Regions from separate parts of the Streptomyces sp. NPDC107517 genome, predicted to be linked through region 1. Evidence: riboswitches for the same ligand, from Rfam matches in the RefSeq annotation. Region 1 holds a riboswitch; the other holds the start of a gene.

Region 1 (15,292 bases):
GCGGGTGGAGCCACCGGCGCCGTACGTCACGGAGACGAAGTCGGGCGCGACGGCCTCGACCCGTCGCAGCGCGTTCCAGAGGTTCCGCTCACCCTTCGGGGTCTTCGGCGCCGAGAACTCGAACGAGAAGGTCGTCTTGCCGGTCGCGAGCATGTCGCGCACGGTGCGTGCGCGATCAGTCCTGGTGGAAGCGGTGCCAAGGGCCATATGGGCAGGTTAGCCACGGGAGGGCTCTGTCCCTAATCCCCGTCCACCCTGCGGACACGCGTCTTGGCGGGGCCCGACCGAACGGATCAGGCCGTACGCAGCCGCTTCGCGAAGTCGGCCGCCGCCGCGCCCGGGTCGTCCGCCTCGGTGATGGCACGGACCACGACGACGCGGCGTGCGCCCGCTTCGAGCACCTCGTCCAGATTGCCCGCGTCGATGCCGCCGATCGCGAACCAGGGACGGTCCGTGCCGAGCGAGGCCGTGTAGCGCACCAGGTCGAGGCCGGGCGCGTACCGGCCGGGCTTGGTGGGGGTCGGCCAGCAGGGGCCGGTGCAGAAATAGTCCACGCCGTCCTGGACGGCGGCCGCGGCGGCCTCCGTGTCGGCGTGCGTGGAGCGGCCGATCAGGACGTCCTCGCCGAGGACGGCGCGGGCGGCCGCGACCGGCAGGTCGCCCTGGCCCAGGTGCAGGACGTCGGCGCCGGCGGCGTGGGCGACGTCCGCCCGGTCGTTGACCGCGAACAGCTTGCCGTGGCGGGCGGCGGCGTCGGCGAAGACGGCCAGGTGCTCCAGCTCCTCGCCCGCCTCCATGCCCTTGTCGCGCAGCTGCACGATGTCCACGCCGTTCGCGAGGACGGCGTCGAGGAACTCGGGGAGGTCGCCCTGGCGCTTGCGGGCGTCCGTGCACAGGTACAGCCGGGCGTCGGCGAGCTGGGCGCGCTGCGTTGCGGCCATGGCCATGGGTGAGTCCCCCTGGTCGGTGGCGTGCGGGCCGCGGTGAGCGCGCCCCCCACGCCGGACGGTTGTCAGGTCAGACGGCAAGCGCCTGGGCGCGGCGCTTCACCTCCGTACCGCGATTCTCGCTCAGCGCCTGCGCGGGGGTGCCCGGCAGGGTCGGGTCGGGGGTGAAGAGCCACTCGAGCATCTCTTCGTCGTTGTAGCCGTCGTCCCTGAGCAGGGTCAGAGTCCCGGTGAGGCCCTTGACGACCTTGTCGCCGTCGATGAAGGCGGCGGGCACGTGCAGCGCCCTGTTCTCCCCACGGCGTACGGCGATCACCTGGCCTTCCTTCACCAGCTGCCGCACGCGCGTCACCTCCACGCCGAACTGCTCGGCGATGTCGGGGAGGGTGAGCCACTCGGGGACGAGAGCATCGATCTTTGCGTCAATCTCGGTCACAGGACAAGCGTGCCATCCCGGACTGACAGTGGGAAACGCGGCCGCGCAAAAGGCCCGGTCGCCCCGGCGGGGCGGTCAGACGACAGCGGCCTTCAGCGGGCGGGCCGGGTCGCTGATGACCTGTGGGTCCAGGGGGGCTCCCGACTCGATGAGCTTGCGCCCCTGGGCCAGGTCGCGCGGGCGGCCCACGGCGAGGACGCCGACGAGCCGGCTCTCGCGCAGCCAGCACACGCTCCAGGACGCGCCCTGCGGGTCGCCGCGCCACACGGTGGTGTCGGCGGCCGCGTGATGTCCGGCGTACTGCACGAAGCGGCCGAACTGCTCCGACCAGAAGTACGGCACGGGATCGTACGTCGCCGGGTTCTCGCCGATGATGTTGGCGGCGACCGTGCGGGGGCCCTGGAGCGCGTTGTCCCAGTGGTGGACCATCAGCCGCTCGCCGTATCTGCCCGAAGGGAAGGACGAGCAGTCACCGACGGCGTACACGTCGGGCTCGGAGGTGCGCAGGCGGTTGTCCGCCACGACCTCGCGGTGGGCGCCGAGCGTGATGCCGGAGCCGGTGAGCCAGCCGGTGGCGGGGCGGGCCCCGATGCCGACGACCACGGCACCTGCGGGCACCCGCGTGCCGTCGTCGAGGACCACTGTTCCGGGCTCGACGTGCTCCACGCGCGCGTGGGTGCGCAGTTCCGCCCCGGCGTCCGCGTACCAGGCGGCCATGGGGGCGGCGACCTCCGCGGGCAGCGCTCCGGCGAGCGGCCGCTCGGCCGCCTCGACGACGGTGACCGCGCATCCGGCCTCACGGGCCGCGGTGGCGAACTCGGCGCCGATCCAGCCCGCGCCGACGACGACGATGTCGCGCTGTGCGGCGAGGACGGGGCGCAGGCGTTCGGCGTCGTCGAGCGTGCGCAGCAGATGGACGCCGGGGATGTCCTCCGTGCCGGGCAGCCGGAGGGGCTCGGCACCGGTCGCGAGGACGAGGACGTCGTAGAGGGCGGGTCCGGTGGCGGTGTCGAGGGTGTGCTCGGCGGGGCGCACGCCGGTGACCTCGCGGCCCAGTTCGAGCCTGATGTCGAGGGCTTCGAAGTCCACGTCGAAGGCGGACCCCTCGGCCTTGCCGAGCAGGACGGCCTTGGACAGCGGAGGCCGGTCGTACGGCTGGTGGGGTTCCGCGCCGATCAGCGTGACGGCGCCGGTGAAGCCCTGTTCGCGCAGGGCCACGGCGGTCTGGACTCCCGCCATCCCGGCTCCGACGATGACGACGTGCCGCCCCGCCCGGGGCACCGGGGCCTGGTTCTGGGTCTGCTCACTCACCGGATCACCATATGCACCTGACGTTCAGTCAGTCAGCGGGCCGCGTCACTCCGGTCCCGTGACGTCTTCCACACCGGCCGCCGGTTTGACCGCTCGGGCCGTCCGCGCTCCCGCCGTCAGGCGCCGGGGACCTCTTCGACGACGCTCGTCCCGCTGCCCGCCTGCGACTCCCACTCCCATGTCTCGTCCAGCCGCACCCGCCCGTCCGGAAGGTCCACGACGAGCGAGACGCAGTGCCCGGAGGAGGTCGTCCCGTCCGTCTTCAGCTGTACGTACCTGAAGTCGATCCGGTCGCCCTCACGGGTGCCCACGAGGTGTCCGCGCACGACGTCCCCGCCCGCGTACTCGGCCCAGATCCGGCCGTCCTCCTCGTGGTAGGCGAACCGGGTCCGGGTACCCACCTGACCTGGAGCCTGGTCGGCGACCGGGGCGAGGACGAGTCCGTCGAGCGAACGGGCCATGCGGGCGGGCTCCCTTACCGGGGGTCTTGGCGGCGGTTCGTGGGGTTAGGGTGGCCACCGTAAAGCACTCGCGGGAGCCCGGACGTACCGGGCTGAGAGGGAGGCTGACGGCCTCCGACCGTACGAACCTGATCCGGGTCATGCCGGCGAAGGGAGGGGCTGGACGCCCATGTCGCGTACTTCAGAAGGCTCCGACGTCCTGGTCGTGGGCGGCGGGATCATCGGTCTCGTCACCGCGTGGCGGACCGCTCAGCGCGGGCTGCGCACCGCGGTCGTGGACCCCGAACCGGGCGGCGGGGCCGCACAGGTGGCGGCCGGGATGCTCGCCGCCGTCACCGAACTGCACTACGGAGAGGCCGAACAGACCCTCCTCGGGCTCAACGTGGAGTCCGCGCGCCGCTATCCGGCGTTCGCGGCCGAGCTCTCCGAGGCCACCGGACTCGACCTCGGCTACCGCGCGTGCGGCACCCTCGCCGTCGCGCTCGACGCGGACGACCGCGCGCACCTTCGGGAACTGCACGCCCTCCAGCGCAAGTCGGGCCTGGAGTCGGAGTGGCTGTCGGGCCGTGAGTGCCGGCGCCTCGAACCGATGCTGGCCCCGTCCGTACGGGGCGGCCTGCGCGTCGACGGTGACCACCAGATCGACCCGAGGCGCCTCGCGAAGGCCCTTGTCGCGGCCTGCGAGCGGGCCGGGGTCCGGTTCCACCGGCAGTGGGCCGAGCGGCTGACAGTCGTCCGCGAGGGCGCGCGCGGCGTGGTCCTCGCCGACGGCACCGGGCTCGACGCGGACCGGGTCGTCCTCGCCGGAGGCAGCCTCAGCGGCCGCCTCGCCGGAGTCCCGGACGACGTGCTGCCGCCGGTACGCCCGGTGAAGGGGCAGGTCCTGCGCCTGACCGTGCCGAAGGTGTACGCGCCGTTCCTCAGCCGCACCGTGCGTGCCGTCGTGCGCGGCGGCAACCTCTATCTGGTGCCCCGGGTCAACGGCGAACTCGTCGTCGGGGCCACCAGCGAGGAGCTCGGCTGGGACACGACGGTGACCGCGGGCGGCGTCTACGAGCTGCTGCGCGACGCCCACGAGCTGGTGCCCGGCATCACGGAGCTGCCGCTCACGGAGACCCGCGCGGGCCTGCGCCCCTGCTCCCCCGACAACGCGCCGATCCTCGGCCCGACCGCCCTGCCCGGCCTGCTGCTCGCCACCGGCCACCACCGCAACGGCGTGCTGCTCACGCCGGTCACCGGCGACTCCATGGCCCACGTCCTCGCCACCGGCGAACTCCCCGACGTGGCCCGCCCCTTCACCCCGCGGCGCTTCGGCGCCGTCCCCGCACCCGTCTCTGTGGAGCAGTCCGTATGACCGTGTCCGTCACCCACGTATCCGTGAACGGCGAGGGCCGCCAGGTCGCCCCGGGCACCACGCTCGACGCCCTCGTGTCGGCACTGACCACCGCGCCGTCCGGGGTCGCCGCCGCACTCAACGAAACCGTCGTCCCGCGCGCGCAGTGGGCCGTCACCGCACTCACGGACGGGGACCGCGTCGAGGTCCTCACCGCAGTCCAGGGAGGCTGAACCCATGGCTGACGACTCCTTGGTCATCGGCGGTACGTCCTTCTCGTCCCGCCTGATCATGGGCACGGGCGGGGCGCCCAGCCTCGACGTCCTGGAACGCTCCCTCGTCGCGTCCGGCACGGAACTGACGACCGTCGCGATGCGGCGCGTGGACGCGAGCGTGCAGGGCTCCGTGCTCTCCGTCCTGGAGAAGCTGGGGATCCAGGTGCTGCCCAACACGGCGGGCTGTTTCACCGCCGGTGAGGCCGTCCTGACCGCCCGCCTCGCCCGCGAGGCGCTCGGCACCGACCTGGTCAAGCTGGAGGTCATCGCGGACGAGCGCACCCTGCTGCCCGACCCGATCGAGCTCCTGGACGCGGCCGAGATCCTCGTCGACGACGGCTTCACCGTGCTGCCGTACACGAACGACGACCCGGTGCTCGCGCGGAAGCTGGAGGACGTGGGCTGCGCCGCTGTCATGCCGCTCGGCTCCCCCATCGGCTCCGGGCTCGGTATCCGCAACCCGCACAACTTCCAGCTGATCACCGAGCACGCGCGCGTGCCGGTGATCCTGGACGCGGGCGCCGGGACCGCGTCCGACGCGGCGCTCGCGATGGAACTGGGGTGCGCCGGTGTGATGCTCGCCTCAGCCGTGACCCGCGCGCAGGAGCCGGTCCTGATGGCGGAGGGCATGCGGCATGCGGTCGAGGCCGGGCGTCTGGCGTTCCGGGCGGGCCGGATCCCCCGCAGGCACTTCGCCGAGGCCTCGTCGCCCGTGTCCGGGAAGGCCAGGCTCGACCCGGAGCGGCCCGCGTTCTGAGGGCCTTACAGCCCGGTCACAGCTCTGCTGCAGTACGGCCGTCCGTGGACGACTGCGGAGCCGGGTGTCGGCGGCGGCTCGTACACTCACCAGGGTGGACACGACCCTTCAGGACCCTCTCGTCGGGCAGGTGCTCGACGGCCGGTACCGCGTCGACGCACGCATCGCGGTCGGCGGGATGGCCACGGTCTACAGGGCCGTGGACACCCGCCTCGACCGCGTGCTCGCGCTCAAGGTGATGCACCCGGCCCTCGCCGCCGACGTCTCGTTCGTCGAGCGCTTCATCCGCGAGGCCAAGTCCGTGGCCCGGCTCTCCCACCCGAACGTGGTCGGGGTCTTCGACCAGGGCGCGGACGGCCAGTACGTCTATCTGGCGATGGAGTACGTCGCGGGCTGCACCCTGCGGGACGTCCTGAGGGACCGCGGGGCGCTGCGGCCGCGTGCCGCGCTCGACATCCTGGAGCCGGTCCTCGCCGCGCTCGGCGCCGCGCACCGCGCGGGCTTCGTGCACCGCGACATGAAGCCGGAGAACGTCCTGATAGGGGACGACGGCCGCGTGAAGGTGGCGGACTTCGGCCTCGTACGGGCCGTGGACACCGTCACGAACACCACGGGCGCCGTCCTCGGCACCGTCTCCTACCTCGCCCCCGAGCAGATCGAGTCGGGCACCGCCGACCCCCGCGTCGACGTGTACGCGTGCGGGGTGGTGCTCTACGAGATGCTCACGGGCGCCAAGCCGCACTCGGGCGACTCCCCCGCCCAGGTCCTCTACCAGCACCTGAACGAGGACGTGCCGCCCCCGTCCGCGTCCGTGCCCGGCCTGCCCGCGGAGCTCGACGAGCTCGTCGCCTCGGCGACCGCGCGCACGCCCGATCTCAGGCCGTACGACGCGGTGGCGCTGCTCGCCCGGGTGAGGGCGGCCAGGGCCGCCCTCACGGACGCACAGCTCGATGCCGTACCGCCGGCCGCACGGCCCGAGGACCTCGGGGACCGTGACATCTCCGACGACCGTACGAGTGTGATACCTCGGGCGCTGCGGACCAGGGGCGTGCAGCTCCCGCTGCCCGCCGACGACCAGGACCCGCAGGCGGAGCTCAACCGCACGAGCCGCTTCGAGACGCCTCCGCCGCCGCCCGCCTCGTCCCGGAGGCGTCGTCCGCGGCGCGGTGTGCTCGCTGCCGTCGCGGCCGTGCTGCTCGCCCTCGGCCTCGGCGCGGGCGTCTGGTACATCAACTCGGGCCAGTTCACCAAGGTCCCTCCGCTGCTCGACAAGACGCAGACACAGGCGAAGGAGCGGCTCGGCGACGCGGGCCTCGACCTCGGGCACGTCAAGCGCGCGTACAGCGACACCGTGAAGCGCGGCACCGTCATCGCCAGTGACCCCGGCGCGGGCGCCCGCATCCGGGACAACGGGGCGGTGGATCTGACGGTGTCCCTGGGCCCGGAGACCGTGCAGGTTCCCGATCTCGAGGGCACCCCCCTGGCCGGGGCCGAGCGCCGGCTGAAGGACGCGGGCCTGGAGCCCGGCATGGTCACCAGGGACTTCGACGAGGACGTCCCCAAGGGGTCGGTGATCGCCACGGACCCGGCGTCCGGCACGACCCGCAAGGCCGGTTCGGCCGTCGCGCTCAAGGTCAGCAGGGGCAGAGCGGTGGACGTCCCGGACGTGACGGGCGAGTCCGAGCAGGACGCCATCGCCGACCTTCAGGACGCGGGTCTCAGGGCCGAGATCGCCACGGAGCGGGTGAACTCGGACGAGGACAAGGGCAGCGTCGCCCTGCAGTCCCCCGTCGAGGGCAAGCGGCTCGGCGAGGGTGACACGGTCACGCTGAAGATCTCCAAGGGCCCGGTCATGGTCGAGGTCCCCGACGTCGTGGGCATGAGCGTCGACGACGCCCACCAGAAGCTCGAGGCCCGCGGCTTCGATGTCGAGAACGACCGTGGTCTGCTCGGTATTTTCGGCGACACCGTGAAGAAGCAGTCCGTGGCGGGCGGTGACAAGGCCCCGAAGGGGTCGACGATCACCATCCAGATCCGCTGACGGAGCGCCCACGCGCGCGTGCCACCCTTGACCGGTGAGCAGCACCGACACCGCATCCCGTAACCCGGTCGGCGGCCATGTCCCCGTCGCCGGCGGCCTGGCCTCCGTAGGGCTCTCGTACGCGCGCGAGCTGGACGCCGAGACCGTCCAGGTCTTCGTCGCCAACCCGCGAGGCTGGGCGACGCCTCCCGGCAACCCGAAGCAGGACGAGGAGTTCCGCGCGGCCTGTGCCGCCGAGGGGATTCCGGCGTACGTCCACGCGCCCTATCTGATCAATTTCGGCTCGCACACCGAGGCGACCGTGGAGAAGTCCGTGGAGTCGATGCGGCACTCGCTGCGCCGGGCCCGGGAGATAGGCGCGCTCGGCGTCGTCGTGCACACGGGTTCGGCGACCGGCGGCCGTGAGCGCGCCGTGGCGCTCGCGCAGGTGCGGGAGCGCCTGCTGCCGCTGCTCGACGAGCTGACCCATGACGACGACCCGTACCTCCTGCTCGAGTCGACCGCGGGCCAGGGCTCCTCGCTGTGCTCGCGGACCTGGGACTTCGGGCCGTACTTCGACGCACTGGACGCGCACCCGAAGCTGGGCGTCTGCCTGGACACGTGCCACATCTTCGCGGCGGGCCACGACCTGACCGGCCCCGACGGCATGCGGCAGACCCTGGACCTGCTCGTCGACACCGTGGGCGAGGGCCGCCTCAAGCTGATCCACGCCAACGACTCCAAGGACGTCGTCGGGGCGCACAAGGACCGCCACGAGAACATCGGCTCCGGCCACATCGGCGCTGAGCCGTTCCGCGCGCTGATGGCCCACCCGGCGACCGAGAACGTGCCGCTGATCCTCGAGACGCCCGGCGGCAAGGAGGGGCACGCGGCGGACGTGGCCCGCCTGAAGGAGCTGCGCAAGCGCTAGGAGACCGCCTCCGGGATCGTCTCGGAGATCGCTTGAGGAATACCCCCAGGGGGTATACGGTTCTTGTCGGCGACAGGAACCGCTCTCTGACGTTGGGGGAACTCATGAAGCACGAGACGCACGCCGGACACGAGCACCACACAGATCACGATCAGCACGAGCACGCCCACGCCGGTCACGGCGGCCTCGGCAGGGTCAGCTGGTCCATGGCCGCGCAGGCGACCCTTCACTGCCTCACGGGGTGCGCCATCGGCGAGGTCCTCGGCATGGTCATCGGTACGGCATTCGGCTGGGGCAACGTGCCGACGATGATTCTGGCGATCGTGCTCGCGTTCCTCTTCGGCTATGCGCTCACGCTGCGCGGCATCCTGAAGGCCGGCGTCGACTTCGGGACCGCGTTCCGGGTAGCGCTCGCCGCGGACACCCTGTCCATCGCCGTCATGGAGCTGATCGACAACGGCGTGATCGCGCTGTGGCCGGACGCGATGGACGCCCATCTGTCGGACGGCCTCTTCTGGGGCGCGCTCGCGGCCTCGCTGGCGATCGCCTTCGTGGTGACCACTCCGGTCAACAAGTGGATGATCGGCCGCGGCAAGGGCCACGCGGTGGTGCACCAGTACCACCACTGACGGGCCGTACGACCACTGACAGACCCGTACGAGCAGCGCCAGGATCAGAGCTCGGGGCCGTCCCCGGGCTCTTCCTGGTACGAGTAGCGCTGCTCCCGCCAGGGGTCGCCGACGTTGTGATAGCCGCGCTCCTCCCAGAAGCCGCGGCGGTCGGCCGTCATGTACTCGATGCCGCGGACCCACTTCGGGCCCTTCCAGGCGTACAGATGGGGCACGACGAGGCGGAGCGGGAAGCCGTGTTCGGCGGTGAGGAGTTCGCCGTCCTTGTGGGTGGCGAAGATCGTGCGTTCGGCGGCGAAGTCCTCGAGGCGGAGATTGGCGCTGAAGCCGTACTCGGCCCAGACCATCACATGGGTGACGGCGGGCGCGGGCGGTGCCAGTTCGAGAATCGTCGCGGCGGGCACCCCGCCCCACTCGGCTCCGAGCATGCTGAACTTCGTGACGCAGTGCAGATCGGCCACGACCGTGCCGTACGGCAGGGCGGAGAACTCCTCGTGGGTCCAGCAGCGCTTGTCCCCGTCGGCGGTGGCGCCGAAGACCCTGAACTCCCACCGCTCGGGGCGGAACTTGGGAACCGGGCCGTAGTGGGTGACCGGCCAGCCCCGCTGGAGACGCTGTCCCGGTGGAAGCTCCGACTGCACTGCTCCCCCAGACTCGCGACCCACCGGCTGACCCATGCCTCCATCCTGACAGACCCCGGGCAGTGGCCGTGACCAGCGAGAGCCCGGCCACCTCCGAAAGGGGCAACTCCTACTAAGCGTGCACTTACTGGACGGTTTTCGGTGCCGGTGCGAGGATGCGCGAAATCTGCCGAGTCCACGACGTGGAAGGAGCCTCTGCGATGCAGGGCGACCCCGAGGTCATCGAATTCCTCAACGAGCAGCTCACCGGCGAGCTGACGGCCATCAACCAGTACTGGCTCCACTACCGGATCCAGGACAACAACGGTTGGACCAAGCTCGCGAAGTACACCCGCGCAGAGTCCATCGACGAGATGAAGCACGCGGACCGGCTGACGGAGCGGATTCTCTTCCTCGACGCCCTGCCGAACTACCAGCGGCTCTTCCACGTACGGGTCGGGCAGACCGTCACGGAGATGTTCCAGGCCGACCGTCAGGTCGAGGTCGAGGCGATCGACCGCCTCAAGCGCGGCATCGACGTCATGCGGGCCAAGGGCGATGTGACGTCGGCGCGGATCTTCGAGGACATCCTGGAGGACGAGGAGCACCACATCGACTACCTCGACACCCAGCTGGAGCTGATCGAGAGTCTCGGTGAGGCGCTGTACCTGGCCCAGCAGATCGAGCAGCCGGACAGCTAGAGCCGGACAGCCGACGGCCGCAGACTCTCGGGCGGAGCCTCAGGCGGCGTCCGGAAGGCCCACGAGGGCGTTCGGGTCGGCCGTCAGAACGGGCCTTCCCTGTTCGACCAGCTCGCGGCGCGGGCAGCTCCCACGGCCGAGCAGCGCCTGAATGCGCCGTACGCACGAGCCGCAGTCCGTGCCGGCCTTGCAGGCCGACGCTATCTGGCGGGGGGTGCACGCACCGCCGTCCGCGTGCTTCTTGACCTGGTCCTCGGTCACACCGAAGCAGTTGCAGACGTACACGCGGTTCACCTCCCAGCGATCAGGACCGGTTTCTTTGCTCCCGCCCCAACGAACGGTGAGGCTAACCTAACCTTACCCGCCGGGTGCGGAGCACAAAAGTGCCGTGGGGCGCGGATCACTGTGATCCGCGCCCCACGGCATTTACTGCAAGATCACTGGTCGCGGTACATCTCCGCCACCAGGAACGCCAGGTCGAGAGACTGGCTGCGGTTCAGGCGCGGGTCGCAGGCCGTCTCGTAGCGCTGGTGCAGATCGTCGACGAAGATCTCGTCGCCGCCGCCCACGCACTCGGTGACGTCGTCACCGGTGAGCTCGACGTGGATGCCGCCCGGGTGGGTGCCGAGGCCCTTGTGGACCTCGAAGAAGCCCTTGACCTCGTCGAGCACGTCGTCGAAGCGGCGGGTCTTGTGGCCCGAGGCCGCCTCGTAGGTGTTGCCGTGCATCGGGTCGGTGATCCACGCGACGGTCGCGCCGGAGGCGGTGACCTTCTCGACCAGCTCCGGGAGCTTGTCGCGGACCTTGTCGGCGCCCATGCGGACGATGAAGGTCAGACGGCCGGGCTCGCGGTCCGGGTCGAGGCGCTCGATGTACTGCAGCGCGTCCTCGGCCGTCGTCGTCGGGCCGAGCTTGATGCCGATCGGGTTACGGATCTTCGAGGCGAACTCGATGTGCGCGCCGTCGAGCTGACGGGTGCGCTCACCGATCCACACCATGTGGCCCGACACGTCGTACAGGTTGCCCGTACGCGAGTCCACGCGGGTCAGCGCCGACTCGTAGTCGAGGAGCAGCGCCTCGTGGGAGGCGTAGAACTCGACCGTCTGGAACTCGGCCGGGTCGGTGCCGCAGGCACGCATGAAGTTCAGCGCGTTGTCGATCTCGCGGGCGAGCTGCTCGTAGCGCTGGCCGGACGGGGACGACTTCACGAAGTCCTGGTTCCAGGCGTGCACCTGGCGCAGGTCGGCGTAGCCGCCGGTGGTGAAGGCGCGCACCAGGTTGAGCGTGGAGGAGGACGCGTTGTACATCCGCTTCAGGCGCTCGGGGTCCGGGACGCGGGCCTTCTCGTTGAAAGCGAAGCCGTTGACCGAGTCGCCGCGGTACGTCGGCAGGGTCACGCCGTCGCGGGTCTCGGTGCTCTTGGAGCGCGGCTTGGAGTACTGCCCCGCGATACGGCCCACCTTCACGACGGGCACGGAGGCCGCGTACGTGAGGACAGCACCCATCTGGAGCAGCGTCTTGAGCTTGTTGCGGATGTGGTCGGCCGAGACGGCGTCGAAGGCCTCGGCGCAGTCGCCGCCCTGGAGGAGGAACGCCTCTCCCTTGGCGACGGCAGCCAGTCGGGCGCGCAGCTGGTCGCACTCGCCCGCGAAGACGAGCGGCGGATACGACTCGAGCTCCGCGATCACATCGCGCAGAGCCTCGGCATCGGGGTACTCGGGCTGCTGCGCCGCGGGCAGGTCTCGCCAGGTGTTGCCAGCGCTTGCGCTGGTCTTAGCGTTCACGGTCACATCCTCAACATTACGGGGTCGGGTGAGCGGTTCAGCCGACCGCTCACCCTTTGAGACGCGTCGTCCACAGATGAGCTGCCCATCGGGTAAAGTTCCGTCCATGTTCGCGCACACGACCCGTAACTGGTGGTGGACCGCTCACCCGGCGGCCCACTGACTGCGCGTACAGCGAAGCGAAGGCCGCCCCGAGGGCGGCCTTCAGTGTTTTCCGGGACCTGGCCGTTCCTCTCCGTCACCGGAGTCTGGAAGAGGAATCACCTGCCATGGACCTGTCCGAGCTGCTGCACGACGACCGACCCTTCGCCCTGCTCCGCCGCCGCGCGCCGGGCCACGACCCCGACACCGTGGAACTCCTGGTCGGCCCGGTGACCACGTACGAGCGACTCGCCGACATCCCCGAGGGCCTCGCCCTCGTGCCCTTCCGGCAGATCAGGGAGCGCGGCTTCGACGTCCGCGACGACGGCACCCCGCTCGCGGTGCTCACCCCCGAGGAGACGTACGAGCTCCCGCTGGCCGACGTCCTTGCGCAGCTCCCGGCCCATGACGTCCGCGTGTCGGACGGCGGCTTCGACGTGGACGACGCCGAGTACGCGGACATCGTGGAACGGGTCCTGCGCGAGGAGATCGGGCAGGGCGAGGGCGCCAACTTCGTGATCCGGCGGACGTACGAGGGTGAGATCCGGGGGTTCGGGCGGGCGGACGCGCTCGCGCTGTTCCGGCGGCTGCTCGCCGGGGAGCGCGGCGCGTACTGGACGTTCGTCGTGCACACCGGAGACGAGCAGGGGACCGAAGGGACTTCCCCGGACGGGCGGGGGCGGGCGACGGGCGGGCGGACGCTGGTCGGGGCGAGCCCCGAGGTGCATGTGCGGATGAGCGGCGGCACGGTCGTGATGAACCCGATCAGCGGGACCTACCGCTACCCGGCCGGAGGCCCGACGCCCGAACACCTGCTGGACTTCCTCGCCGACGGGAAGGAGATCGAGGAGCTGTCGATGGTCGTCGACGAGGAGCTCAAGATGATGTGCACCGTCGGCGACATGGGCGGGGTCGTGATCGGCCCGCGCCTGAAGGAGATGGCCCATCTCGCGCACACGGAGTACGAGTTGAGGGGCCGGTCCTCGCTGGATGTGCGCGACGTGCTGAAGGAGACGATGTTCGCGGCGACCGTCACGGGGTCGCCGGTGCAGAACGCGTGCCGGGTCATCGAGCGACACGAGGTCGGCGGGCGCGGCTACTACGCGGGGGCGCTTGCGCTGGTCGGGCGGGACGCGGGCGGGGCGCAGACCCTGGACTCGCCGATCCTGATCCGTACGGCCGACATCGACGCGGGCGGCAGGCTGCGGGTGCCGGTCGGGGCGACGCTGGTGCGCGGATCCGACCCGGCGAGCGAGGTCCAGGAGACGCACGCGAAGGCGGCCGGGGTCCTTGCCGCGCTGGGGGTGCGGCCCGGGCGGCCGCGCGGCGAGGGCGTGCGGCCCGCGCTCGCCGACGATCCGCGGGTGCAGGCGGCGCTCGACGGGCGGCGGGCGGCGCTGGCGCCGTTCTGGCTGCGGATGCAGGAGAAGGCGGCGGCTCTGGAGGGGCACGCGCTGGTGGTGGACGCCGAGGACACGTTCACGGCGATGCTGGCGCATCTGCTGCGGTCGTCGGGGCTCGCGGTCTCCGTGCGGCGCTACGACGAGCCGGGGCTGCGGGAGGCCGTGCTCGCCCACGAGGGCCCCGTCGTCCTGGGCCCCGGACCGGGCAACCCCTCCGAGGAGGCGGACCCGAAGATGCGTTTCCTGCGCGCGCTGACCGCCGAGGTGCTGCGTGATCACCGGCACGGCGTGCTCGGCGTGTGCCTCGGCCACGAGCTGATCGCCGCCGAGCTCGGCCTGGAGATCGTCCGCAAGGAGGTGCCGTACCAGGGCGCGCAGACGGACGTCGATCTGTTCGGACGGAACGAGACCGTCGGGTTCTACAACAGCTTCGTGGCGCGCTGCGACGACGACGCGGCGGTGGAGCTGGCCGCGCACGGCGTCGAGGTGAGCCGGGACGCGGCGAGCGGCGAGGTGCACGCTCTGCGCGGGCCGGGCTTCGCCGGCGTTCAGTTCCACCCGGAGTCGGTGCTGTCGCTGCGCGGGGCCGACGTCGTGCGGGAGCTGCTGGCTCAGCTCTTGGGCGCGGAGGGCACGAGGACGTTCTCGGAGCGCCGGCCCGCCCGGTAGTCGAGGACGTTGGCCACCGTGGTCTCGATGATCTGGTTCACCGCGTCCACGGTGTAGTACGCCTGGTGCGACGTGACCAGGACGTTCGGGAAGGTGACGAGGCGGGCCAGGGTGTCGTCCTCGACGACGTCGAGCGACTTGTCGAGGAAGAAGAGCCCGGCCTCGGCCTCGTACACGTCGAGGCCGACGCCCGTGAAGCGGCCCTCGCGCAGCTCGGAGACGAGCGCCTCGGTGTCGATGAGGCCGCCGCGGCTGGAGTTCACCAGGATCGCGTCGTCCTTCATGGTGCGCAGGGCGGCACTGTCGACGAGGCGCTCGGTGGCGGGGAGCAGGGGTACGTGCAGGCTGACCAGGTCGGCATCGGCGAAGAGGCGCTCCTTGTCGACGTACTTCATGCCGAGTTCGACGCAGGCGGGGTTCTCGGCGATGTCCCAGCCGAGGAGGTTCATGCCGAAGCCGTGGGCGATCCGGGTGAACGCCTCGCCGATCTTGCCGGTGCCGAGGACACCGACCGTGCGGCCGCGCAGGTCGCGGCCCATCAGCCCGTCGAGCCTGAAGTCGAAGTCGCGAGTGCGGTTGGAGGCGCGGACGACACGGCGGTTGACGGCCATCGCGAGGGTCCAGGCGAACTCGGCGACGGAGTACGGCGAGTAGTACGAGACGCGGGCGACGGTCAGGCCGAGGCGCTCGGCGACCTCCAGGTCGATGTTGTTGAAGCCCGTGGAACGCTGGGCGATCATCTGCGTGCCGCCGGCGGCGAGGGTCTGCAGGACACGGTTGTTGAGGGTGGCGTTGACGCTGGTGGAGATGATCTCGTAGCCGGCCGCGATGGGGGCCGTGTCCTCGTCGAGGAAGACGCCCACGCAGCGGACCT
Region 2 (15,292 bases), on a different contig from region 1:
TGCCGAGTCGCTCGTGCACCGGCCGGCAGCACTGCGGCACCACGATGCCTGGTCGGCCGGTCGCACCACGCCTGCCGCCCGGTGTCCTGCCCCCGTCCCCACGGGCACGAGGCCCGGAAGGCGGTCAAGGGGACTCGTTGCGCCTCCCCCTCAGACCCCGTACCCGCACGACCCGCCCGCCAGCAGGTCTTCGACCTCGCTGTGGGCGGCGTCGACGATGGCCGTCACTGCCACCGCCGCTTCGGCCGAACGGCCCGCGGCCACCGCTTCGGCCACCTCCTGGTGGCGGCGCACGGCAGCCATGTCGATGTCGTGCGGCATCAGGGAAAGCTCGCGACGGGCCACGAGGAGTTCCTCCGTCACCTCCGCGAGCTGGGCGAACATGCCGTTGCCCGATGCGCCGAGCAGCGCTCGGTGGAAAGCCGCGTCCGCCTCGACGAAGCCGGCTCTGTCGCCGGCCAGGGCCGCGCTCGCCATGGCACGGGCGTGCTCCGACAGTGACTGCCGGGCCTGCGTGTCACCGCGCGCCGCGGCGAGGGCCGCCGCGGACGGCTCCACCGCGGCGCGCAGCTCCGCCAGTTCGCGCAGCTGGACCTCGCGCCGGGGCGAGGCGAGGCGCCAGCGGATGACCTGGGGGTCGTAGAGGTTCCACTCGGGCATCGGGCGGACCGTGATGCCGATGCGCGGGCGGCTGGTCACCGCCCGCTTGGACTCGAGCACTCGGACGGCCTCGCGCGCGACCGTGCGCGAGACGCCGTACCGCTCCTGGACATCCTCCAGGCGCAGGACCTCTCCGGCGCGGATCTCGTCCGCCGCGAGGGACAGGCCGATCCGGTCGACCACCTGCCCGTGCAGGCCCTGAAGTTCCACGCCACTCCCTGTGTCGTCGTGTGCATCGTGTGCCGGTGATCCCGTCCGGTGCGTTGTCGATTGTCACACCTCCGGTGGGAATCGGAGCACCGGGTGTGGCGTGCCCGCGGCATCACCGGAGCAGCTCAGGCACCGTCTCGGCGAACTCGGCGCAGAACCGGTCGATCATGGCGGTCTCCTCACTGTCCAGGGTGTGCCCGGGTGCCCGGCAGTGCGCGGAGCCGAACCAGCCGCGACGGACGGAGATCTCCTTCTCGGCCGCGACGATCAGCTCGACGCCCTGCATCCAGTAGGAGAGGTACGGCGTCATACGGGTGTGCAGGGCGACGGCGCCGCTCTCGTCGCCGCGCTCCCAGCGGTGCCACAGCTCCACGTACAACTCCGTGAAGGAGCAGCCCGGCTGGACGCCGATCGCGCCGCGGCGCAGGGCGTCGGGGAGCTGGAGACCGGCGTAGCCGACGAGGGCGGGCAGCGGGCGTTCGCCCTGAGCGAGTGCCGCGATGAGGCGTCCGGGCGGGGCCGACTCGACCTTCACCCAGCGGAGGTTGGGGTGTTCCGCGGCGAGGGTGTGCAGGGTGGGTGCGTCCAGCGCGGTGCCTGTCTGGGCGGGGGCGTACTGGACGACGACGGGCAGCGGGTCGACGGCGGCGAGCACCGCCCGTACATGGGTGAGTACGGCGTCCCGTGAGGGGCCGAGGAAGTGCGGCGGCAGGACGTTGACCGCGTCGGCCCCGCGCTCGGCGGCGTCGACGGCCTGGGCGACGGCGTGCCGGGTGGCATGGTCGGGGACGGACACGATCGCGGCGACGTCCGAGCGGCCGCGCGTGCGCTCCAGGAGAAGGCCGGTGAGCAGGTCCCGCTCCCCCGCGTCGAGCTTGTGGAACTCGCTCGCGAAGCCCGGGAACATCACGGAGCCGACGCCGGTGGCGAGGACGCGGTCGACGACCGTGGCGAAGCCGTCGGGGTCGAGCGCGCCGTCGTCGTGGAAAGGGACTTCGAGTACGGGAGATACGCCCCGGACGAGGGTGTCGACGTCCTTCGTCGGCCTCTGTGCTTCTTTCTCGCTCATGACGGGTCCTCAGAACGCCTGGCGGGGCGGGGCGGAGTCGCTGGCGCCGACCAGGAAGTCGAGGTCCACGCCGGTGTCGGCCTGGGTGACGTGCTGGGTGTAGAGGTAGGTCCAGCCGCGGTCGGCGGGCGGTGCCGGCGGCTGCCACTCGCCGCGGCGCCGCTCCAGTTCGGCGTCCTCGACCAGTACGTCGAGGCGCCGCGCGGGCACGTCGAGGCATACGTCGTCCCCGGTGCGCACGAGGGCGAGCGGGCCGCCGACCGCGGCCTCGGGCGCGACGTGCAGGACACAGGTGCCGAAGGCGGTGCCGGACATGCGGGCGTCGGAGATGCGGACCATGTCGCGCACGCCGGCGTCCAGGAGCTTCTTCGGGAGCTGAAGGTTGCCGACCTCGGGCATACCGGGGTAGCCCTTGGGGCCGGTGTTGCGGACGATGAGGACGGTGTCGGCGGTGACGTCCAGGTCGGGGTCCTCTGCGACGGCGAGGTAGTCCTCGAGGGAGTCGAAGACGAGCGCCGGCCCGGTGTGGCTGAGCAGCTTCGGGTCGGCGGCCGACTGCTTGATGACGGCGCCGTTCGGGGCGAGGTTGCCCCGCAGGACGGCGGTGCCGGTGCCGGCCGGCTGCACCGGGCGGTCCATCGGGCGGATCACCTCCCGGTCGTGGACCTGCGCGCCCTCGCAGTTGTCGACGAGGCCGCGTCCGGTGACGGTGACCGTGTCGCGGTGGAGCCGGTCGCGCAGGTCGTTGACGAGTGCGGGCAGTCCGCCGGCGTACGCGAACTCCTCCATGAGGAAGCGCCCCGACGGCATCAGGTCGATGAGCAGCGGGAGTTCGGCGCCGAGACGGTCGAAGTCGTCGAGGGCGAGCGGCACACCGAGGCGGCCCGCGATGGCGAGGAGGTGGACGACGGCGTTGGTGGAGCCGCCGATGGCCGCGTTGATCCGGACGGCGTTCTCGAAGGCGGCGCGCGTCATGATGCGCCCCGGGGTGAGGTCGCTGCCGGCGAGTGCGACGGCACGTGCGCCGGTCTCCTCGGCGAGGGTGCCGCGGCGTGCGTCGACCGCGGGCAGGCCCGAGCCGCCGGGGAGCATCATGCCGAGGGCCTCGGTCAGGCACGCCATGGTGGAGGCGGTGCCCATCGTCATGCAGTGACCGGCGCTGCGGTTGAGGGAGCTCTCGAACTCGGTGAACTCCTCCTGGGTGATGGTCCCGGCCCGCAGTTCCTCGGTCATGCGCCAGATGTCCGTGCCGGAGCCGACGTTGCGGCCCTGGAAGCGCCCGTTGAGCATCGGGCCGCCGGTGAAGACGATCGCGGGCACGCCCGCGCTCGCGGCGCCCATGAGGGCGGCGGGGGTGGTCTTGTCGCAGCCGGTGAGCAGGACGACGGCGTCCAGGGGGTTGGCCCGTATCTGTTCCTCGATCTCCATCGCGGCGAGGTTGCGGTAGAGCATCGAGGTGGGGCGCAGGAACGGCTCGCCCAGGGACATGGCGGGAAATTCGAGGGGGAAGCCGTCGGCCTGGAGGACGCCGCGCTTCACGGCCTCCGCGATGAGCTGGAGGTGGCCGTTGCAGGGCGTCAGTTCGGAGAAGGTGTTGCAGATGCCGATGACCGGGCGACCGTCGAAGTTGTGACCGCCGCGCCCCGCCGCGCGCAGATGGTGGCGGGAGATGAAGCCGTTCTTGCCGCCGTCGCCGAACCAGGCGCGGGAGCGCAGCGGCGCCTGACTGTCGGCGTGCGTGGGTTCGAGCGCGGCCATGTGTGGTCCTTCCGGTGCGATGCCGGGGCCGTGACCGCGGCCGTGATCAAGCCGTGTCCGACGCACCCCTTCAATGGTGCTATCAAATCACGATACGGTCCCGGCGTGTCCAGAGGATCAACGCGGATCCGGCACGAACGACGTGGGAGAGCCGTGGAATCGACAGTCATGAAGGCGGTGACCTGGCGGCTGATGCCGTTCCTGGTCCTGCTGTATCTGGTGGCGTACATAGACCGGTCCAACGTCGGCTTCGCCAAGCTGACGCTCCAGGACCAACTCGGTCTGTCGAACGCCGCGTTCACCTTCGGCCAGGTCGCGTTCTTCATCGCGTACGCGATCTTCGAGGTACCCAGCAACGTCTACCTCGACCGCTTCGGCGCGCGCCGCTGGTTCACCCGCATCATGCTCAGCTGGGGCGTGGTGACCGTACTGACGGCGCTGGTCAGCAACGACTGGCAGTTCTACGCCGCACGCTTCCTGCTCGGCGTCGCCGAGGCCGGCTTCTATCCGGGAGTCCTCTACTACCTCACCAAGTGGTACCCGTACCGCTACCGGGCGCGCATGACCGGCTGGTTCATGATGTCCGCACCGCTCGCGTTCATCATCGGAAACCCCGTGATGGGCGCGCTCGACGACCTCGACGGCACGTTCGGGCTCGAGGGCTGGCAGTGGATCTTCATCGCGACGGGCGTGCCCGCGATCGTGCTCGGCTTCGTCACCCTGCGGCTCCTGCCCGACGGTCCCGAAGGTGTGCGCTGGCTGGCCGCCGACGAGCGGGCCTGGATCGCCGGTGAACTCGACGCCGAGGCCGACGCGCTGGGCGAGCGGGGACACGGCAGTCCGCTGCGCGCGCTGCGCGACCGGCGCGTACTCCTGCTGTCGCTCTTCTACCTGTGCTTCCCGCTGGGCGCCTACGGGCTGAGCTTCTGGCTGCCGACGATCGTCGACGGCTTCGGCGGCCTCTCGACGACGGCCACCGGCTTCATCACCGCCATCCCGTACGTCTTCGTGGCCATCGGCCTGTACGTCGTGCCGAAGCTCGCCGACCGCAGCGGCACCCGCTATCCGTGGATCGCGGGCACCGCCGCCGTCGGCGCCCTCGGTCTCGCGGCCAGCGCCCTGACCGGCAACCATGTACTGCAGATGGCCTTCATCAGCCTTGCGGCGATGTGCATCTTCGCGGGGCAGCCGGTGCTGTGGTCGCTCCCCTCACGGTTCCTGACGGGCATTCAGGCAGCGTCCGGCATCGCGGTGATCAACGCCGTCGGCAACCTGGGCGGCGGCTTCGGGCCGATGGGAATCGGCGTGGTCGTCGATCGCACGGGGTCGGCCGTGGGCGGGCTGTGGTTCCTGGTCGCCGCCATGGCCATCGCGGCGGTCGCCACACCGGGGATCCGGCGGCTCGTCGAGGGCGGGCCCGTGATCGCCCACGCGCCCGACACGTCGGCGACGGCTCAGGGGCGCACTAAGGTCTGAACGCGGTGAAGGCCACGGGACGTGGTGGGGCGACCGGCCGCCCCCAACCCCCACCGCGACGGCATCACGCGCCGAGGCACTCGCGCACAGCCGTGACCAGCCGGTTGGCGCGGGCGTCTCCGTGACCGATCATCCGGTTGGCCACATAGGCGAAGCCGACCCCGAACTCGTCGTCACCGAAGGCGAATTGGCCTCCGGCGCCGTCGTTGCCCAAGCTGCGGTCGCCGAGCATCGGGCGGAAGGACGGCGAGTCGAGCAGGAAGCCCGAGCCCCAGCGCGCTCCGGCGTCGAAGCCGAGCCAGCCCTCGCCGGAGGACAACTCGCGCAGCGCGTCGCTCACCGTCGCCTCGGTGAGCAGCCGTTCGCGGCCCTCGATTCCGGTGACGGCCGCCGCGTAGAGCCCGGCGAGTCCGCTCGCGGAGCCGACGGCGCCGGCGCCGGGGAGTTCCATGGCGTGCAGCGCGGGGTCGTTCCAGCCGTGCGGCTCGTCGAGACCCGGGAAGGCCAGGGCGCCGTTCATCGTCACGATGCGCGTGAGCAGATGCTCGGGCCCGGGCATCCCGGGCCGCCCCTCGGCCTCGACGAGCCGGGCCACATGTTCCGCCTCGTCGGCGGGCAGGCCGATCCAGGCGCGCAGCCCGAGCGGGTCACCGACCGCACGGCGGAAGTACGCGCCCGGGGTGAGGCCCGTGATCCGCCGGATCACCTCGCCGACGAGGAATCCGAAGACATGGCCGTGGTACTCGAACGCGGTGCCGGGCTCCCACAGAGGCTTGTGCTCCTCGATCGCGCGGATCACCGGCGTCCAGCCGGCGATCTCCTCGAAGGACAGCACCCGGTCGAGGGCGGGGACGCCTGCGCGGTGCCCGAGCACCATCCGCGTGGAAATGGCCTCCTTGCCCTGCTGTGCGAACTCGGGCCAGTACCGGCTCACCGGGACGTCGAGATCCAGCCGGCCCTCCTGGGCGAGGAGGTGTGCACTCAGGCTCACCAGTCCCTTGGCGACCGAGAAGACGGGGACGGCGGTGTCCTGTTCCCAGGCGCGCCCGGTCCGCTCGTCCGCGACGCCGCCCCACAGCTCGACGACCTTCCGTCCGCCGGCGAACACCGCGACGGCGGCGCCGAGTTCGGGGAACTCCGCGAAGTTCCGCGCGAACGCATCGGCGACAGCTCCGAACCGTTCATCGGCCCCACCGTGACGCTGCTTCATCGTCTCCCGTCCTCCGCGTGTCCCTGGGGTCGCGGAGCCGCCGATCACATGTGCCCGAACCGTCCGCGATCTTCGAATCGGTCACGCTACGGGGGTACGCCGCACACCTCGAACGAATTACGCGCGGCGGGGTGCGCGCCGTCCACGCAGCGGACGCCGACCCCTCCCCCGGGGTTGCCTCCTCGAACAGGGAAGCTACCCTTGCCGACGTACCGGACACGGGGTGCCCCGCACGAGGGCTGAGATCACACCCGTCGAACCTGAACCAGTTAGCACTGGCGGAGGGATGTCAGCCAATGTCGTTGCCCCATGCCCCGAGCAGCACCGGGACCACCGGACCGCGCTCCGTCTTCGACGGGCGGATGCCCGCGGCGCCCGGTGACCTGCGGGTCGAGGCGCGCGGGATCGCGCCGGTCCCCGAGAGCCACCGCTACGGCGGCGCCGGGCGCCTGTTCACCGTGTGGTTCGCCCCGAACCTGACCATGACCGGCGTCTTCACCGGCACCGTCGGCATCGCACTCGGCCTGGACTTCGTCACCGCCCTGGCCGCCGTCGTCATCGGCACCCTCGTCGGCGCCGTGCCCACCGCGTATCTCGGTACGTGGGGCAGCGCGACCGGCGCGGGGCAGCTCCCGCTGGCGCGGCTCGCGTTCGGCCGCGCCGTCGCGGTGCCCGGCGTCCTGCAGTGGCTGTCGTCGGTCGCCTGGGACGCGCTGATCGGCCTCTTCGGCGGTGACGCGCTCGCCCGGCTGTGCGGCTGGCCGTTCTGGGTCGGCGTACTCGTGATGATGCTGGCGCAGGGCGCGCTGGGTGTGCTCGGCTACGAGGCCGTCCACCGGCTCCAGAAGCTGATGACCTTCGTCCTGGCCGCCGCCTTCGTGGTCCTGGCCGTCAAGCTTCTCGACGGTGTCCATCCGGTCACCGACGGGGCCGCGCACGGCGCCGACCGATTCGGCGCGTTCGTCCTGACCAGCACCATCGCGCTCAGCCTGTCCCTGTCCTGGGCCCCCTACGCCAGCGACTTCAGCCGCTACCTTCCGGCGGCCACATCCCGTAAGCGCATGTTCTGGTTCACGCTCCTCGGCGTCACCGTCTCCTTCGTCGCTGTCCAGGCGCTCGGGCTGTGGGGCGCCTCCGTCTTCACCGACCAGACCGCGCGCGGTGTCGACGAGCTGCTCGGCGGCGGTGTTCTCGGCTCCTTCGGGCTGCTCGCCGTGGCGCTGGCGGCCCTGTGCAGCAACGCCATGAACGACTACAGCGGCTCGCTGGCCCTGCAGACCGTCGGCGTCCGGATCCCCCGGCCGCTCGCGGCGGCGCTCGCCGCGGTGCTCGGCTTCCCGCTGGTGCTGTGGATGCACGCCGCCGACACCGCGGCCCGCTTCCAGAACGTGCTGCTGTTCGTCGGCTACTGGATCCCGGGATTCGTCGCTGTCGTGGCCGTCGACTGGTTCGCGCGCGCCGGGGCCCGGGGCGGCGCGCCGGTCGACCTGGCCGCCGAGTCCGCCCGGCCGCAGCCCTGGTGGCCCGGGCTCCTCGCCTTCGTCGCCGCGTTCGCCGCGGCGGTCCCGTTCATGGACAGCGGCCTGTACGTGGGCCCGGTCGCAAAGGCCCTGCACGGCGCCGACCTCGCGTACTACGTGGCCTTCGTCGCCGCACTCGTCGTGTATGCGCCCCTGAGGCTGCGCCGCCCGACCCCTGACACCCACGCCGCACCGCACCAGGAGGCCCGCACATGACCATGCCCGCGAGCACCGGGCGCGGCGCGCCGCCCCGCGTCCTGACCGTCGCCGGTTCGGACTCGGGCGGTGGCGCCGGGATCCAGGCCGACCTCAAGACGATGCTGGCGCTCGGTGCCCACGGCATGAGCGTCCTGACGGCCGTCACCGCGCAGAATTCCCTCGGGGTCCAAGGCGCGTGGGAACTGCCCGTCGACGCGGTGCGCACGCAGTACCGCAGCGTCGTGGACGACATCGGCGTCCAGGCGGTCAAGACCGGGATGCTCTCGTCGCCGGTCCTCGTCGAGGCGGTGGCCGAACTGCTCGCCGGCACGGACGCCCCCGTGGTCGTGGACCCGGTGAGCGTCTCCAAGCACGGCGATCCGCTGCTCGCCGAGGACGCGTTGGACGCCGTACGCACGAAGCTGCTGCCGGTCGCGACGGTGGCCACGCCGAATCTGGACGAGGTGGCGCAGCTGACCGGCCTCGCCGTCACGGACGACGACGGCATGCGCCGGGCCGCGGCACGGCTCCTGTCGTTCGGCCCGCGCTGGGTGGTCGTCAAGGGCGGTCATCTGCCAGGGGCGGCCGTGGACCTGCTCACCGACGGCACGGAGGAGCACTGGCTGCGCGCTCCGCGCCACGACAACCGGCACACGCACGGCACGGGTTGCACCCTGGCGTCGGCCGTCGCCGTGGGCCTCGCCCATGGCCTGCCCGTGCCGGAGTCCGTCCGCTTGGCGAAGGAGTACGTCACGGGGGCGATCGCCGCCGGGTTCGCACTGGGGTCGGGCATCGGCCCGGTGGACCATGGGTGGCGCCTGCCGGGCGACCGGTCCGGGGCCACGGGGCATACGGACTGAGAGACGCCGGGTCCACCTGACACCCGCCCGACACGCCCACCCGCACACAATCGGGGGCCGATGTGCGTCCCGGCACTCCCGTCCACTTGACTGTTGCCATGACCACCCTGCCCCGCCAGCCTCAACAGGCCCCGCCGACCGGCCACATGATCGTGTGCGGTGGTGACGCGCTGGCCGAGCGGCTCGCCGCCGAACTGCGCGCCGTGTACGGCGAGCGGGTCACCGTCGTGGTGCCCTCCGTACGCGTCACCAGGCAGGGCGCCGGGCCGGCCGGACGACCACGGGCGGCCGCTCTGCTCTCGCGGATGCAGGCCGTCATGAGCCGTACCGTGTCCCCCGTGGCCGGCGACAGCGTTCCGCCGCCGCGGGTCATGGAGGCGCCGGAACTCGACGAGTTGGCGCTGGCCGAGGCCGGTGTCGCCGACGCCGCCGCGCTGGCCCTCGTACACGGCGACGACGAGACCAACATCCGGGCCGCCCTGGCCGCCCGCCGTCTCAACCCCCAGCTGCGCCTGGTCATCCGGCTCTACAACCGCAAGCTCGGCCAGCACCTGGAACACCTCCTCGATCAGGCCGCCGTGCTCTCCGCTCCCGGCCTCGACCCCGAGGCACTGGACACCACGACGACCGTTCTGTCCGACGCCGACACCGCGGCACCGGCTCTCGCGGCCACCGCCGTCGCCGGTACCAGCAAGGTCGTCCAGGCCGACGGGCTCCTGCTGCGCGCCGTGGAGCGCACCCCGCCGGGCCGGGGCGAGGTCGCCGACCCCGGCCTGTGCACCCTCGCCCTGCTGTCCGCGACCGCCAACGACCCCGCGGGCGCCGAGGGTTCGGACGTGGGCGGCGCGGAGGGCCCGCTGCTGCTGCCCGACGAACGCACGGTCGCCGCCGCGACCGGGCGTGGCACGGTGGTCCTCGAGGCCGTCTCCCCCACGGTCGCCACTCCCAACGGCCGTGCCGGCAGCCGCCGTATGCCCCTCGGCTCGCTGTTCTCGCGCCGGCTGCGCTGGTCGCTCGCCGGTCTCGTCACGAGCGTCCTCGGCCTGGCGATCGCCTCCTGGGCCACCACCGGCGACCACCCGCTGCACGCCGGATACCTCACGCTCCTCGACCTGTTCGCCATCGACGACCCGGCCCTCGGGGAGCCGCTCGCCCGTCAGCTCCTCCAACTCCTCACGGGGCTCGCCGGACTGCTCCTTCTGCCCGTGCTCATCGCGGCCGTGCTCGAAGCGCTCGGCACCTTCCGTACGGCATCGGCCCTGCGCCGCCCGCCGCGCGGCCTGTCCGGCCACGTCGTGCTTCTCGGCCTCGGCAAGATCGGCACCCGGGTTCTGGCCCGACTGCGTGAACTCGGCATCCCCGTCGTCTGCGTGGAGGAGGACCCCGAGGCGCGCGGCGTCGCCCTCGCCCGCCGCCTGCGTGTTCCGACCGTCATCGGCGACGTCACCCAGGAAGGCGTCCTGGAGGCCGCCAAGGTGCACCGCGCCCACGCCCTGCTCGCCCTCACCAGCAGTGACATCACCAACCTGGAGGCCGCGCTGCACGCGCGGTCGGTCAAGCCCGATCTGCGGGTGGCGCTGCGCCTGTTCGACGACGGTTTCGCGACCGCCGTCTACCGCACGCTCCGCTCCGCACATCCCCGGGCCCTGACCCGCAGCCGGAGCGTCTCCACGCTCGCCGCGCCCGCCTTCGCGGGCGCCATGATGGGCCGCCAGATCCTCGGCGCCATCCCCGTCGAGCGCAGCGTGCTGCTCTTCGCCGCCCTCGATGTGGCGGGACATCCGATGCTCGACGGCCGGACCGTCGCCGACTCGTTCCGGGCCGGTGCCTGGCGTGTGATCGCGCTCGACGCGACGGCGCCGGGCGAGCGGCGCCCCGACCTGGCCGCGTCCCCCGGCGACGACGGCCCCGACCGTCCCACGGGTCTCGTGTGGGACCTTCACCCCGGGTACGTGCTGCGGTCCGAGGACCGCGTGGTGCTCGCCGCGACGCGTCAGGGCCTGGCCGAACTCCTGCGGCACGGCCCCTTGGCCCGTACTCGTGCAGGCGACGCCTAGGAAGCACGGTGCCGGGTGTGATCACCACCTCTCACCTTCTGTACGAGCCACCCGGCGAAGTGTGATCATCGGCTCTCCGCGCGCCTTATCCTTGATCCGCCACACCCCTCCCGCTCGTCCTCGCGCTCGCGCGGGGCGAAGTACGTTCCGTGGCAACCAATTTGACGGGGCTGTCTTTCAAGGGTGGTGCGCAGGTTGTTGCTGGCGGATCGGTACCGGTTGCACAAGGCGATAGGCCGCGGCGGCATGGGCGAGGTGTGGCAGGCGACCGACGAGATGCTCGGCCGGCCCGTGGCCGTGAAGCTGCTCCTCGCGCAGGACGCGGATCCGTCCGCGGCGGCCAGGTTCCGCATGGAGGCGCAGACCTCGGCGTCGCTCAGCCATCCGCACGTGGTGGGTGTCTACGACTTCGGCTCCTGGGAGCAGCGCTTCTACCTCGTCATGGAACTCGTCGAGGGCGGCAGTCTGGCCCACGAGACCGCGGGCGGCGCGCGGCTGACGCCGGAGCGTGTGGCCGACATCGCGACCGGTGCGGCAGCCGGTCTCGCGGCCGCCCACCGCCAGGGCGTGGTGCACCGGGACATCAAGCCGGGCAATCTGCTGCTCACCCCCGACGGCACGGTCAAGCTCGGCGACTTCGGCATCGCCCGCTTCCTGGACGATCCCGCCGCCGGGCTCACCACCACCGGGCAGATCGTCGGCACCGGCCTGTATCTGGCGCCCGAGCGCGCCCTCGGCAAGAACGCGGGCCCGCCGTCCGACGTGTACTCGCTGGGCTGCGTGCTCTATCAACTCCTCACCGGAAACCCGCCGTTCCGCGCCGACACCGCGACCGGCCTGCTCTACCAGCACGTGGACGCCGCGCCCGTGGCCCCGGGACGCCTCGGCATCCGGCTGCCCCCGTCGTTCGAGAACTATCTGCTTGGCCTGCTGGCCAAGCAGCCGGAGGACCGGCCGACGGCCCAGGAGGTCACGGACTGGTTCCGTACGGGTGCCTGGCAGGGCCGTCCCGAACCTCTCCCGGAGCCCGTGCCGATGGCCCCTGCGCCCGTGTCCGCTCCCCACTTCCAGACCTCCCCGGAGATCCGGACCACGTCCACGACCTACCAGCTGCCGTCGTCCGGCCGGGCGGCACGCCGCGGGGCGGCACGGCGCGGGGCGGCACGGCGCGGCGGCGTCCTGGAGGCGGCGAGACGCAGACCGAGAATCATCGGGGCCGTCGCCGCTGCCGCCCTCTTCGTCGCGTCCCTGCTGATCGGCATGGCGTGGTTCGCCCCCGACGACAGTGCCGCGAACGCGCCGACGGGTGCCCCTTCGCCGTCCGCGTCCGCGCACTGACGGGGCGCCTGTCCCGGCAGATCACGCTGCGGCAATGATGGGTGCGACGCCTTCGACCGACCACCATGGAGCTCACCGTGCACACCCGATCCTGGGCCGATCTCGCCGTCCACCGCAGCCGGGTACGCGGTTGCCTCCTCGGCGGAGCGATCGGTGACGCGCTCGGGTACCCCGTCGAGTTCCTCTCCCTCGACGCCATCCGCGCCACCCACGGCACGGCCGGGGTCACCGGCCTGGTGCCCGACGCCGACGGTGTGACCGGCCGGGTCAGCGACGACACCCAGATGACGCTGTTCACCGCCGAGGGGCATCTGCGGGGGTACTGCCGCACCCGGGACCGGGGCATCGGCGGCGCCGAGGCGGCCATCGTGCACGACGCGTACCTGCGGTGGCTGGAGACGCAGAACCACCCCGGGCCACTGCCCGAGGAGGACCTGCGCCACCGCCTCGGGTGGCTGCGGCACGAGCCCTGGCTGTACGCGCGCCGCGCCCCCGGCAACGCCTGCCTGAGCGGCGTCGAGGCGGGATTCACCCCCGATCCGTACGGGAAGCCCACCGGTGAGCCGGGGCCGGTGAACCCGGACTCCAAGGGCTGCGGCGCCGTGATGCGCTCCGCGCCCTTCGGCCTGACGGACCTGGGCGCCCGCCGGTCGTTCGAACTCGCTGCCCAGTGCGCCCAGATCACGCACGGACACCCCACCGGCTATCTCGCCTCCGGTGCGTTCGCCGCCCTCATCAGCCACCTCGTCGACGGCGAGTCCCTGGAGGGCGCGGTGCTGCGCACCCTGAGGCTGCTCGCCGGTTACCGGGGCCACGAGGAGACCACGGCCGCGCTGAGCCGGGCCGTCGCGCTCGCCGAGGAGGAGGGCGAGGCGACCCCTCAGAGGGTCGAGACGCTCGGCGCCGGATGGGTCGCGGAGGAGGCCCTCGCCATCGGGGTGTACGCGGCGATGGCACGCACCCGTCCGCAGACCTTCCACGTCGGCAAGCAGGGCACCGTGTGCGACCCGAAGCCGCCGCGCACCCCGATCGAGGCCGCGTTCCTGCTCTCGGTCAACCACTCGGGCGACAGTGACTCCACGGGCTCCCTGTGCGGCAACATCCTCGGCGCGCTGCACGGTGACGTACACCTCCCGCACCAGTGGCTGACGGAGGTCGAGGGACGTACCGCCGTCGCCCGGCTCGGCGACGACATCGCGGCCGAGATCCGGCCGGGCGAGAAGCGGCCCTGGATCTACTGACGCCGCTGCCCGCGCCTGCCGGCCAGCACCGCCCGCTCCTTCGCCGCGCGCACCGACGCCGACAGCCCGCCGATGTCGTACGCCCCGTGGTGGCGCCGTCCGTTGACGAAGAACGTGGGGGTGCCCGAGACGCCGCTGAGGTCGGCCGACTCGAGGTCCTCGGACACCCGCCCCACTCCGCTGTGCGCCCGCAGGTTCTTGTGGAACCGTTCGGTGTCCAGGCCGAGTTCACTCGCGTACTTGAGGAGGTCGGCGGCCCGCAGCGCGTCCTGGTGGGTGAACAGCAGGTCGTGCATCTCCCAGTACGCGCCCTGCTCCCCGGCCGCCTCGGCCGCCTCGGCGGCGAGCTGCGCGTGCGGGTGCACGTCGTTCAGGGGCAGGTGGCGCCAGACGTAGCGGATGTCGCCGAAGCCGGCGAGGAGTTCCCGCACGACGGGTTCGGCCTGTCCGCAGTACGGGCACTCGAAGTCGCCGTACTCGACGACCGTCACGGGCGCGTGCCGCGGTCCGCGCACGTGGTCGCGGTCCGGGTCGACCGGTACGGCCAGGTCCACGATGCCTTCGGCCGTTCCGAGGAGGGCCCTCATCCGGGCCGGGCGGGGCAGGACTCCGATGACCCAGGAGACCAGCCAGGTCATCAGGAACGCGCCGACGACCGCGCTGAGGATGCCGATCTTCGCCTCGGCCAGTCGGTCGCCGTCGAACGCGAGGGTGGCGATGAGCAGGGCCACCGTGAATCCGACGCCCGCGATGGTTCCCCCGGCCGTGGTGGCGCCCCAGCCGACGGACGGGCGCAGCCGGCCGCGGCTGAGCCGGGTCGTCAGCCAGGCCGAGCCGACGATGCCGAGCGGCTTGCCCAGGACGTAGCCGCAGAGGATGCCGAGGGTGATCGGCGAGGCGAACGCGCGGGCCAGTTCGCCGCCGCTGAGCTCGATGCCGGCGTTGGCAAGGGCGAACAGCGGCACGATCACATAGCTGGTCCACGGGTGGTAGAGGCGCTGCAGCCGCTCGTTGGGGGACAGGGCCGACGCGAGGCCCCGGCGGACCGAGGCCTCCAGTTCGGGGGTCGGCTGCTCGCGGAAGAGCCGGAACAGGCCGCTCGCCCGCTCCAGCGCGGTACGGCTGGCCGGGTACGCGAAGGTCAGCAGCCCCATGGCCAGGCCGATCACGACGGGGTCCACCCCCGACTCCAGCAGCGCCACCCAGACCGCGCCGGCCATGAGCACGTACACCCAGCCGCGCCGGGTTCCGGTGGCCCGTACCAGCAGGATCACGCCGAACAGGCCGAGTGCCACGAGCAGGGCGGGAACGTCGATGTCGCCGCTGTAGGCGACAGCGATGATGATCAGCGCCACGAAGTCGTCGACGACGGCCACGGTCAGGATGAAGATACGCAGCCCGCCGGGCAGCCGGTTGCCGAGCAGGGCCAGCATGCCGAGGGCGAAGGCCGTGTCGGTCGACATCGCGGCGCCCCAGCCGTGAGCCGTGCTCTGCCCCGCGTTGAAGGCCAGGTAGACGGCGACGGGGACGACCATGCCGCTGAGTCCCGCGACGAGGGGCAGGGTGACGCGCCGGCGTTCGCGGAGCTCCCCCATGTCGAACTCGCGCCGCGCCTCCAGGCCGACGACGAAGAAGAAGAACGCCATCAGGCCGCTGTTGACCCACTCCCGCAGGTCCAGCGACACCCCGGCGGAC

Evidence for each region. A riboswitch is a leader RNA that binds a small molecule or an ion and turns the genes downstream of it on or off. The one in region 1 is predicted to bind thiamine pyrophosphate.
Region 2: linked by a shared signal. The riboswitch ahead of ACZ67T_RS22740 (purine-cytosine permease family protein) and the one ahead of thiO (glycine oxidase ThiO) in region 1 are both predicted to bind thiamine pyrophosphate.

What each region holds. Positions count from the first base shown of each region.
Region 1 covers NZ_JBVJPM010000002.1:453,403-468,694, reverse strand. The annotation lists gene metF (methylenetetrahydrofolate reductase [NAD(P)H]) at 1-207, opposite strand, end outside; gene thiE (thiamine phosphate synthase) at 294-941, opposite strand; gene ACZ67T_RS05855 (Rv2175c family DNA-binding protein) at 1,018-1,383, opposite strand; gene ACZ67T_RS05850 (NAD(P)/FAD-dependent oxidoreductase) at 1,459-2,694, opposite strand; gene ACZ67T_RS05845 (avidin-fold protein) at 2,811-3,155, opposite strand; TPP riboswitch at 3,216-3,327, shown strand; gene thiO (glycine oxidase ThiO) at 3,325-4,509, shown strand; gene thiS (sulfur carrier protein ThiS) at 4,506-4,721, shown strand; gene ACZ67T_RS05830 (thiazole synthase) at 4,726-5,520, shown strand; gene pknB (Stk1 family PASTA domain-containing Ser/Thr kinase) at 5,615-7,561, shown strand; gene ACZ67T_RS05820 (deoxyribonuclease IV) at 7,596-8,471, shown strand; gene ACZ67T_RS05815 (DUF4396 domain-containing protein) at 8,576-9,100, shown strand; gene ACZ67T_RS05810 (sulfite oxidase-like oxidoreductase) at 9,145-9,777, opposite strand; gene bfr (bacterioferritin) at 9,942-10,421, shown strand; gene ACZ67T_RS05800 ((2Fe-2S)-binding protein) at 10,461-10,715, opposite strand; gene ACZ67T_RS05795 (class II 3-deoxy-7-phosphoheptulonate synthase) at 10,859-12,211, opposite strand; gene ACZ67T_RS05790 (trp operon leader peptide) at 12,282-12,368, shown strand; gene ACZ67T_RS05785 (anthranilate synthase family protein) at 12,475-14,418, shown strand; gene ACZ67T_RS05780 (2-hydroxyacid dehydrogenase) at 14,361-15,292, opposite strand, start outside.
Region 2 covers NZ_JBVJPM010000009.1:326,960-342,251, reverse strand. The annotation lists gene ACZ67T_RS22765 (FadR/GntR family transcriptional regulator) at 151-870, opposite strand; gene ACZ67T_RS22760 (dihydrodipicolinate synthase family protein) at 983-1,939, opposite strand; gene ACZ67T_RS22755 (IlvD/Edd family dehydratase) at 1,949-3,697, opposite strand; gene ACZ67T_RS22750 (MFS transporter) at 3,851-5,173, shown strand; gene ACZ67T_RS22745 (serine hydrolase domain-containing protein) at 5,238-6,383, opposite strand; TPP riboswitch at 6,593-6,687, shown strand; gene ACZ67T_RS22740 (purine-cytosine permease family protein) at 6,680-8,119, shown strand; gene thiD (bifunctional hydroxymethylpyrimidine kinase/phosphomethylpyrimidine kinase) at 8,122-8,961, shown strand; gene ACZ67T_RS22730 (potassium channel family protein) at 9,060-11,018, shown strand; gene ACZ67T_RS22725 (serine/threonine-protein kinase) at 11,214-12,356, shown strand; gene ACZ67T_RS22720 (ADP-ribosylglycohydrolase family protein) at 12,434-13,597, shown strand; gene nhaA (Na+/H+ antiporter NhaA) at 13,591-15,292, opposite strand, start outside.